2 linked regions of the Caldimonas brevitalea genome follow. The protein of the gene in region 2 interacts with the protein of the main gene of each other region in a pairwise test. Links are inferred from orthologs where the notes say so. Each region holds a gene or a part of one and is shown on either strand. Other genes may lie near its edges.

Region 1 (3,086 bases), 100 kb from region 2 along the record:
CTCGTGCCCCGGCAGCACGCAAACCACCGTCTCGCCCTGCTCCCGCAGTCGGCGAATCACCTGTCGAAGGCTCTCGTCCTGGCCCCACGGCGCGCGGATGGCCGCGCGGGTGCCTTGGACGCGGGCCAAACCCGCCAATTCCTTGAGGTCGGTGCTGAAACCGGCCGCCGGCCGGTTGCGACCGAACACCGCGCCCACCTCGTCGTAGCGACCGCCGCGCACCAGCGCGTCGCTGCAGCCCGCAGCGTAGATCGCGAAACGGGCGCCGCTGTAATAGGCATAACCGCTCAGATCGGCAAAGTCGAAGCCGATGCGGACATCGGGGTGGGCATAGCGGATGCGGTCGACCAACCAACGCAGATCGGCCAGCGAGGCCTGGATGCCGGGGTGCGCCGGCAATACGCGCTCGGCTTCGGCCAGCACCTCGGCGTCGCCGTACAGCCGTGTCAGCGTCAGCAGGCCAGCACGGCTGTCGGCCGGAAAGTCGCGCGTCAGCTCGGCGAGCACCGCGTTGTCCTTGGCCGCCAGCGCCGTGTAGAGCTGGTCGAGCACGACAGCATCGACTGGCACGCCGGTCAGCAAGGCGCGCACGATGCGGGTGTCGGCAAGGTCGAGGATCAGCGGCCCGAGGCCGAGCCGTTGCAGCCCTTCGAGGGCCAGTTCCTGGGCTTCGAGGTCGGCCTCCAGCCCGGCATGGCCGTAGATCTCGGCCCCGAACTGCAGCGGCTCGCGGGTGGCCTGCAGGCCGGACGGTGTGGTGTGCAGCACCGGGCCGCAATAGCACAAGCGCGTCACGCCTTTGCGATTCAGCAGATGGGCGTCGATGCGGGCCACTTGCGGTGTGGTGTCCGCGCGCACACCCATGGTGCGGCCACTGAGCTGGTCCACCAGCTTGAAGGTGCGCAAATCCAGCGCGCGCCCGGTGCCCGACAGCAGCGACTCGAGGTATTCGAGCAGCGGCGGCATCACCAGCTCATAGCCGTAGCTGCGCGCCACGTCGAGCAAGGTGCGGCGCAGTTCCTCGATACGTCGGGCCTCGGAGGGCAAGACATCGGCAATGTGCTCGGGCAGCAGCCAAGCAGACGACATAAAAACCACCGGGGGATTGAAAACGTGATTGTACCGGGGCGTAAGGACCCCGCGAGGCCGGGCCCCGCCAGGCGCGTCAGCTAAGCAGGCCCAACAGCAGCAAGCCGGCCAAAACACTGGCCAGACCCAGGAAGCGGATCTGGCCGTCGTGCAGTCGCAGCGCCTGCTCAAACACGCGGCGCCAGCGCGCCGGGCTGAGCAGGGGCAGCAGTCCTTCGAAGACCAACACCAGCGCCAACGCCAACCACAGGGCGTCCGTCATCTGGGGCGCATCACTTGCGTGGCGCTGCCGCGGGGCCGGCGCCGCGCATGGTTCGGAAGAAGTCGTTGCTCGCCGGGTCCAGCACCATCACGTCGCCGCGGTTGCGGAAGCTTTTGCGGTAGGCCTCGAGGCTGCGGTAGAAGTGCGCGAACTGGGGGTCTTGCCCGAACGCCGAGGCGTAGAGGGCCGATGCCTTCGCATCGCCCTCACCCTTGACCTTCTCGGCCTCGCGGTACGCCTCGGCGATGATGATGTCGCGCTGGCGGTCGGCATCGGCGCGGATCTGTTCGCCTTCGGCGGCCCCGGTGGAGCGCAGCTCGCTGGCGACGCGCTTGCGCTCGGACCCCATACGCCGGTAGACCGAGTCGGTGATGTTGGACGAGAAATCGACGCGCTTGGTGCGCACGTCGACGATCTCGATACCGAAGCCCTTGGCGTCGTCGGCCAAACGCTTGCGCACGTCCTGCATCACCTTCTCGCGGTCGGTGGCCAGCACCTGGCGCACGGTGCGGCGCGTCACCTCTTCGTTGAAGGCCGCCTGCACGATAGGCGCCAGGCGCGACTCGGCGTTGCGCATGTCGACGCCGTTGTTGCGGATGAACTGGCGCGGGTCGACGATGCGCCACTTCACCAGCCAGTCGATCACCAGGCTCTTCTTTTCGGCCGTGAAGATGGGGCGCGTTTCAGGGCTGTCGAGCGTCTGCACGCGACGGTCGAGCAAGACCACGTTCTGGAACGGCGGCGGCATCTTGACCTTGAGGCCGGGGGCGACGATCACTTCCTTGATTTCGCCTAGGGCATAGACGACCGCAAACTGGCGCTGGTCGACGACGAACAGCGTGGAGCCTGCGATGACGACCAGCAGCAGCAGGGTCGAAACAATCAAACCGATGCGATTCATGTGCTTCTCTTCGCTTGTGGGTCTCGGTCTCAGCGGCTTTCGCGCTCGCGGCTGCGCTGGTTGTCACGCGAACGCGTCTCGACGGGGGCAGACGAGGACGGCACGGGCACCGGGTCGGTGCTGCCCGGCGGCGTGGCGGTCGGCGCCGCAGGCTGGCTGCTGCCATTGCCGCCACCGGCCTGCTGGATCAGCTTGTCGAGCGGCAGGTAGAGCAGATTGCTGTTGCTGCGCGTGTCGATCAACACCTTGGTGGCATTCGAATAGATGTGCGTCATGGTGTCGAGATAGAGGCGGTCGCGCGTGACGCCCGGTGCCTTGGCGTACTCGGTCAGCACGCTGTTGAAGCGGTCGGCGTCACCTTCGGCCTGCGACACCACGCGGGCCGCGTAACCCTTGGCCTCTTCGCGCAGTCGCGACGCCGTGCCCTGCGCCTTGGGAATCACTTCATTGGCGTAGGCCTGCGCCTCGTTCTTCAGGCGCTCGCGATCGGCGCCGGCGCGGAAGGCGTCGTCGAAGTCGGATTGCACCTGCTCGGGCGGCTGCACGCTCTGCACGTTGACGCTGGCGACCTGGATGCCCGCATTCAGCCGGTCGAGCTGCGCTTGCGTGGACTTGACCAGATCGGCCGCGATGGCATCGCGCTGCTCATAGAGCACCGAGTCCATGTTGCTGCGGCCGACGATCTCGCGCACCGCCGACTCGGCTGCCTGCACCACTGCGTCGTCGGGACGGCGGTTTTCGAAGATGTACTGCTTCACGTCCTTGATGCGGTATTGGACGGTGAAACGGATGTCGACGATGTTTTCGTCCTGCGTCAGCATCGACGAGTCGCGC
Region 2 (5,618 bases):
AGATCGAAGGCAAGCTGGCCGCTGCCCAGGTGATCGACCCGTCGGCGCTGGATGCCGGTGGCCGCGTCGTGTTTGGCGCCACCGTGGACCTCGAAGAAGAGGAGTCGGGCGACGCCGTCACCTACCAGATCGTCGGCGACGACGAGGCGGACCTGAAGCACGGGCTGATTTCCGTCAGCTCGCCGATCGCCCGGGCCCTGATCGGCAAGGAAGCCGGCGATGTGGCCGAGGTGCAGGCGCCCGGCGGCATCAAGCGCTACGAGGTCGTCGAAGTCCGCTATCGCTGATCGACGACCCTCCGCACCCCTGCTGCTCGCTCTCGATGTCAGTGCAACGTTTGCGCGGCTGGCTGTCCGGCTTATGGGCCGGCATGGTGCTGTTTCTGGGTGGCGCCGCGGCACCCTCGTTGTTCGCCGCGCTCGACCGGGTCTCTGCGGGCCGGGCAGCGGCGCGTCTGTTCCAGACCGAGGCCTACGCCAGCTTGGCGCTGGCGGTGCTGCTGATCGTGGTCGAGCGTCGCTGCACCGGCGCCCGCCGGGCGGCGGAGCCGGCGCGCTCGCCGATGAGCCCGGAGTTGCTGCTGGCCCTGTTCGCCCTGTTTTGCACGGTGGCCGGCTACTTTGCGATCCAACCCATGATGGAGCAGGCGCGCGCCGGGCAGGGCAGCTGGTCGTTCGGCGCGCTGCACGCCGTCTCCAGCGCATTCTTCCTGGGGAAAGGGGCGGCGCTCCTGGTGCTGGCCTGGCGTTGTGCCCCCCGTTGAGCGCTGCCGGGTCAGGCCGACGAGGCCTTCTTCTTCAGGCTGGTGACGCGCGGCTTGGCGCGCTTGATCGTGCCGCCCGGCGTCAATCGCTGGTTGCCCAGCACCGTGAGCTTCTTCACTTCAGGCCGCTGCCCGCCGCGCTTCGAGTATTTGACGACCTTCACCGTCTTGGGCGCCGGCTTGCGGTCTTCGCGCTCTGTTTTCTCTTTCGGCGGGATGGGGCGCCACAGCACCAGCAGCTTGCCGATGTGCTGCACCGGGGCGGCGTTGAGCTGCTCGGAGAGCTGGGCGAGGATGTCTTCGCGTGTTTGCCGTTCGTCCGAGAACACACGCACCTTGATCAGGCCGTGGGCCTTGAGCGCGGCGTCGACTTCCTTGGCCACCGCGGGCGTCAGGCCGTCGGCCCCGATGAGCACGACGGGGTCGAGATGATGGGCTTCCGAGCGCTTTTCTTTGCGCTGGGCGGGGGTCAAATTGATGGCAGGCATACACGTATTATCGTTGGGCAATGAAGATCAAAACCAAAAGCAAGAAAGTGAACAAGGCGTGGCTGCACGACCACCTCACCGATCCCTATGTGCGGCTGGCCCAGAAGGAGGGGTACCGGGCGCGTGCGGCCTACAAGCTGAAAGAGATCGATGAAGAGCTGGGCCTGCTGAAGCCGGGTCAGCTGGTGGTCGACCTGGGCGCGGCGCCGGGCGCGTGGAGTCAGTACGTGCGCCGCAAGTTCGCGCCCAAGGATGCGACGGCCGCCGGTGGCGCCGCGGTGGGTGCGTTGAACGGCACCCTGATCGCGCTCGATCTGCTCGATTTCGAACCGATCGAGGGGGTGCAGTTCATCCAGGGCGATTTTCGCGAGGACACGGTGTTGCAGCAGCTGCGTGACGCGCTCGCTGGCCGTCCGGTGGACGTGGTGGTGTCGGACATGGCACCCAACCTGTCGGGCATCGAGGTGTCGGACGCCGCGCGCATCGCCCATCTGGTCGAGCTCGCGATCGAGTTTTCGGTCGCCCACCTGCGGCCGGACGGCGCGCTGGTCTGCAAGGTGTTCCACGGCAGCGGTTACAGCCAGCTGGTGGAGCTGTTCAAGCGCACCTTCCGCAGCGTCAAGCCGATCAAGCCCAAGGCTTCGCGCGACAAATCGTCGGAAACCTTTTTGGTCGGTCGGGGTCTCAAGGTGCAGAGTTGACGGTCGATAGACGGGAAGGGGCGATGGTGTGGCGCGCCGCCCGGTGCTTGCGACCTCCGCAAACACCTGTCACAAGCGTGGGAAACATCAAAGAGAGACGCCTCTTGACTCGTCTAGAATTGCCCCGATCTATTGAGTATTCGAGCTATTTTGGCTATCAGGCATCGGAGAAGGAGCCGCGGTGAACAATCAATGGTTCTCTAAAGTGGCGGTGTGGTTGGTGATTGCGCTGGTGTTGTTCACCGTGTTCAAGCAATTCGATCGCGGCGTCGCCACTTCAGGGCAAATCGGCTATTCCGATTTTCTCGAGGAAGTTCGTAACAAGCGCATCAAGGCCGTCACCTTGCAAGAGGGCACGGGCGGCACCGAGATCATCGCGGTCACCAACGACGACAAGCGCATCCGCACCACGGCCACCTACTTGGACCGTGGCCTGGTGGGCGACCTGATCAACAACAACGTCAAGTTCGACGTCAAGCCGCGCGAAGAGCCGTCGCTGCTGATGAGCATCCTGATTTCCTGGGGGCCGATGCTGCTCCTGATCGGGGTGTGGATCTATTTCATGCGACAGATGCAGGGAGGCGGCAAAGGCGGCGCCTTCAGCTTCGGCAAAAGTCGCGCGCGGATGCTCGATGAATCCAACAACTCTGTCACGTTCGCGGATGTTGCCGGCTGCGACGAAGCCAAGGAAGAAGTCAAGGAGTTGGTCGACTTCCTGAAAGACCCGCAGAAGTTCCAGAAATTGGGCGGCCGCATCCCGCGCGGCGTGCTGATGGTTGGCCCCCCGGGGACCGGCAAAACCTTGCTGGCCAAGAGCATCGCCGGCGAAGCCAAGGTGCCGTTCTTCTCGATCTCGGGCTCCGATTTCGTCGAAATGTTCGTTGGTGTCGGCGCCGCACGCGTGCGTGACATGTTCGAGCAGGCGAAGAAGAACGCGCCCTGCATCATCTTCGTCGACGAAATCGACGCCGTCGGCCGCCACCGTGGCGCCGGTCTGGGCGGCGGGAACGACGAGCGCGAGCAGACGCTGAACCAGATGCTGGTCGAGATGGACGGTTTCGAGACCAACCTCGGCGTGATCGTGATCGCCGCGACCAACCGGCCCGACATTCTCGACCCCGCGCTGCTGCGCCCGGGCCGTTTCGACCGCCAGGTCTATGTGACGCTGCCGGACGTGCGCGGCCGTGAGCAGATCCTGAACGTGCACATGCGCAAGGTGCCGATCGGCACCGACGTGCGGCCTGACATCCTGGCGCGCGGCACCCCCGGTTTCTCCGGCGCGGACCTGGCCAACCTGGTGAACGAGTCGGCCCTGTTCGCGGCTCGCCGTAACGGCCGTGTGGTGGAAATGCAGGACTTCGAGAAGGCCAAGGACAAAATCCTGATGGGCCCGGAGCGCAAGTCCATGGTGATGCCTGAGGAAGAGCGGCGCAACACGGCCTACCACGAGGCCGGCCACGCGCTGGTGGCGCGCTTGCTGCCCAAGACCGACCCGGTGCACAAGGTCACCATCATCCCGCGCGGCCGTGCGCTGGGGGTGACGATGCAGCTGCCCGAGGGCGACCGCTACAGCATGGACAAGGAGCGCATGCTCAACACGATTTCGGTGCTGTTCGGCGGGCGGATTGCGGAAGAGGTGTTCATGAACCAGATGACCACCGGCGCGAGCAACGACTTCGAGCGTGCCACCCAGATCGCGCGCGACATGGTCACGCGTTACGGCATGACCGACGAGCTCGGCCCGATGGTTTACGCCGAGAACGAGGGCGAGGTCTTCCTGGGCCGCTCGATCACCAAGCAGGTCAACGTCTCCGAGCAGACGATGCAGAAGGTCGACCACGAGATCCGCAAGATCATCGACGACCAGTACAGCACGGCGCGCAAGCTGATCGAAGACCACCAGGACAAGATGCACGCGATGGCCAAGGCCTTGCTCGAGTGGGAGACCATCGACGCCGAGCAGATCGAGGACATCATGGCCGGCCGTCCGCCGCGCCCGCCGAAAGACTGGGCCCCTTCGAGCCCGAAGAGCGGTGGCGGGGGCAGCACGCCGCCGGTCAACACCGACGGCGCACCGGCGGCCGCCTGACGCGGCGCAACACAGCGCATCTTCGCAGCGCATCTTCGCGGCCCGGCGTAGCTCGGGACGACACAACGGGGCTTCGAGCCCCGTTTTGCGTTCAAGCGTCGTTTTGATGGAGCCTTCTGCTCTGATTCTTTCCATGTTCTGGCAAACCTCGCGCTTTCGCATCGACCTCCACCGGCCCCGGGTGATGGGCATCATCAACGTCACCCCCGACTCCTTCTCGGACGGCGGGCTGCATGCCGACACCCGGGCGGCCCTGCTGCAATGTGAGCGGCTGTTGGGCGAAGGCGCCGATCTGCTGGACATCGGCGGCGAGTCGAGCCGCCCCGGCGCGGCAACCCTGCCGCTGGACGAAGAGCTGAAACGGGTGGTGCCAGTGCTGCGCGAGGCGGTGCGCCTGGGCGTGCCGATCTCGGTGGACACCTACAAGACCGAGGTGATGCAGGCGGCGCTCGACCTCGGCGTCGACATCCTCAACGACATCCATGCCCTGCGCTCGCCCGGGGCCCTCGCGCTGGCAGCGGCGCATCCCGGTTGCGGCGTCTGCCTGATGCACATGCAGGGAGAGCCGAAATCGATGCAATCGGCCCCTCGCTACGACGATGTGGTGCGGGAGGTGGCCGCTTTTCTCGAGCAGCGCGCCCGGGCACTGCAAGGCCATGGCGTGCGGGCCGAACGTATCGTGCTGGACCCGGGCATCGGTTTCGGCAAGACCGTCGAGCAAAACTTCGAGTTGCTGGCGCGCCAGCCCGAAATCGCCGCGCTCGGGTATCCGCTGCTGGCCGGCTGGTCGCGCAAGTCGTCGCTCGGGGCCGTCACCGGCCGCCCGGTCGGCGAGCGGCTCGTTGCCAGCGTCGCGGCCGCCCTCGCGGCGGTGCAACGCGGCGCGCGCATCGTGCGCGTACACGATGTCGCCGCCACTGTCGATGCCCTAAAGGTGTGGCAGCACGCCGGGCTGGCGTGACCCGAGAGCGGCGAAAATACCGATCGTTACAACAAGCACAGCACAGGCAGGAAACGCGATGAGCAGAACCTATTTCGGCACCGACGGCATCCGTGGCACGGTGGGCCAAGTGCCCATCACTCCGGACTTCATCCTCCGGCTGGGCCACGCGGTGGGACGCGTCCTCAAGCGCACCGAGCGGCGGCCCACGGTGTTGATCGGCAAAGACACGCGGATCTCCGGCTACATGCTCGAATCGGCCCTGGAGGCTGGCTTCGCCTCGGCCGGTGTCGACGTGTTGCTGAGCGGCCCCTTGCCGACGCCGGGGGTGGCCTATCTCACGCGTGCGCTGCGGCTGGATCTGGGCGTGGTGATCAGCGCGTCGCACAACCCGTTCGGCGACAACGGCATCAAGTTTTTTTCAGCCCGCGGCGAAAAGCTGCCCGACGAGTGGGAGCGTGACGTCGAGGCGGCGCTGGCCGAAGCGCCGTCATGGGTCGATTCTGCCGGCCTGGGCAAGGCGCGCCGGCTGAGCGACGCACAAGGCCGCTACATCGAGTTCTGCAAGAGCACCTTCGGCAACGATCTGTCGCTAAAAGGCCTGAAAGTGGTGGTGGACGCGGCCCACGGCGCCGCC

Evidence for each region. The genes of interacting proteins can lie anywhere in the genome.
Region 1: the proteins of ftsH (region 2) and hflC interact in binary tests that used the Escherichia coli proteins (3 or more experiments, as listed by UniProt). The link is inferred for Caldimonas brevitalea from one-to-one orthologs.

Annotation. Positions count from the first base shown.
Region 1 is NZ_CP011371.1:2,582,858-2,585,943, reverse strand. What follows is about bases 308-3,086. They hold hflC (protease modulator HflC), read right to left. Parts: upstream 2,253-3,086; coding sequence 1,362-2,252; downstream 308-1,361. Other genes in these bases: hflK (FtsH protease activity modulator HflK), read right to left, coding at 2,282-3,086; AAW51_RS11480 (DUF2065 domain-containing protein), read right to left, coding at 1,166-1,351; AAW51_RS11485 (ATP phosphoribosyltransferase regulatory subunit), read right to left, coding at 308-1,089. Outside these bases: more of AAW51_RS11485, read right to left, coding at 1-307.
Region 2 is NZ_CP011371.1:2,478,420-2,484,037, forward strand. The notes cover bases 1,656-4,587. They hold ftsH (ATP-dependent zinc metalloprotease FtsH), read left to right. Parts: upstream 1,656-2,133; coding sequence 2,134-4,041; downstream 4,042-4,587. Other genes in these bases: AAW51_RS11085 (RlmE family RNA methyltransferase), read left to right, coding at 1,656-1,952; folP (dihydropteroate synthase), read left to right, coding at 4,175-4,587. Also shown: transcription elongation factor GreA, read left to right, coding at 1-287; AAW51_RS11075 (DUF4149 domain-containing protein), read left to right, coding at 323-763; AAW51_RS11080 (YhbY family RNA-binding protein), read right to left, coding at 775-1,251; more of AAW51_RS11085, read left to right, coding at 1,272-1,655; more of folP, read left to right, coding at 4,588-5,002; glmM (phosphoglucosamine mutase), read left to right, coding at 5,061-5,618. UniProt on the Escherichia coli protein: Acts as a processive, ATP-dependent zinc metallopeptidase for both cytoplasmic and membrane proteins. Plays a role in the quality control of integral membrane proteins.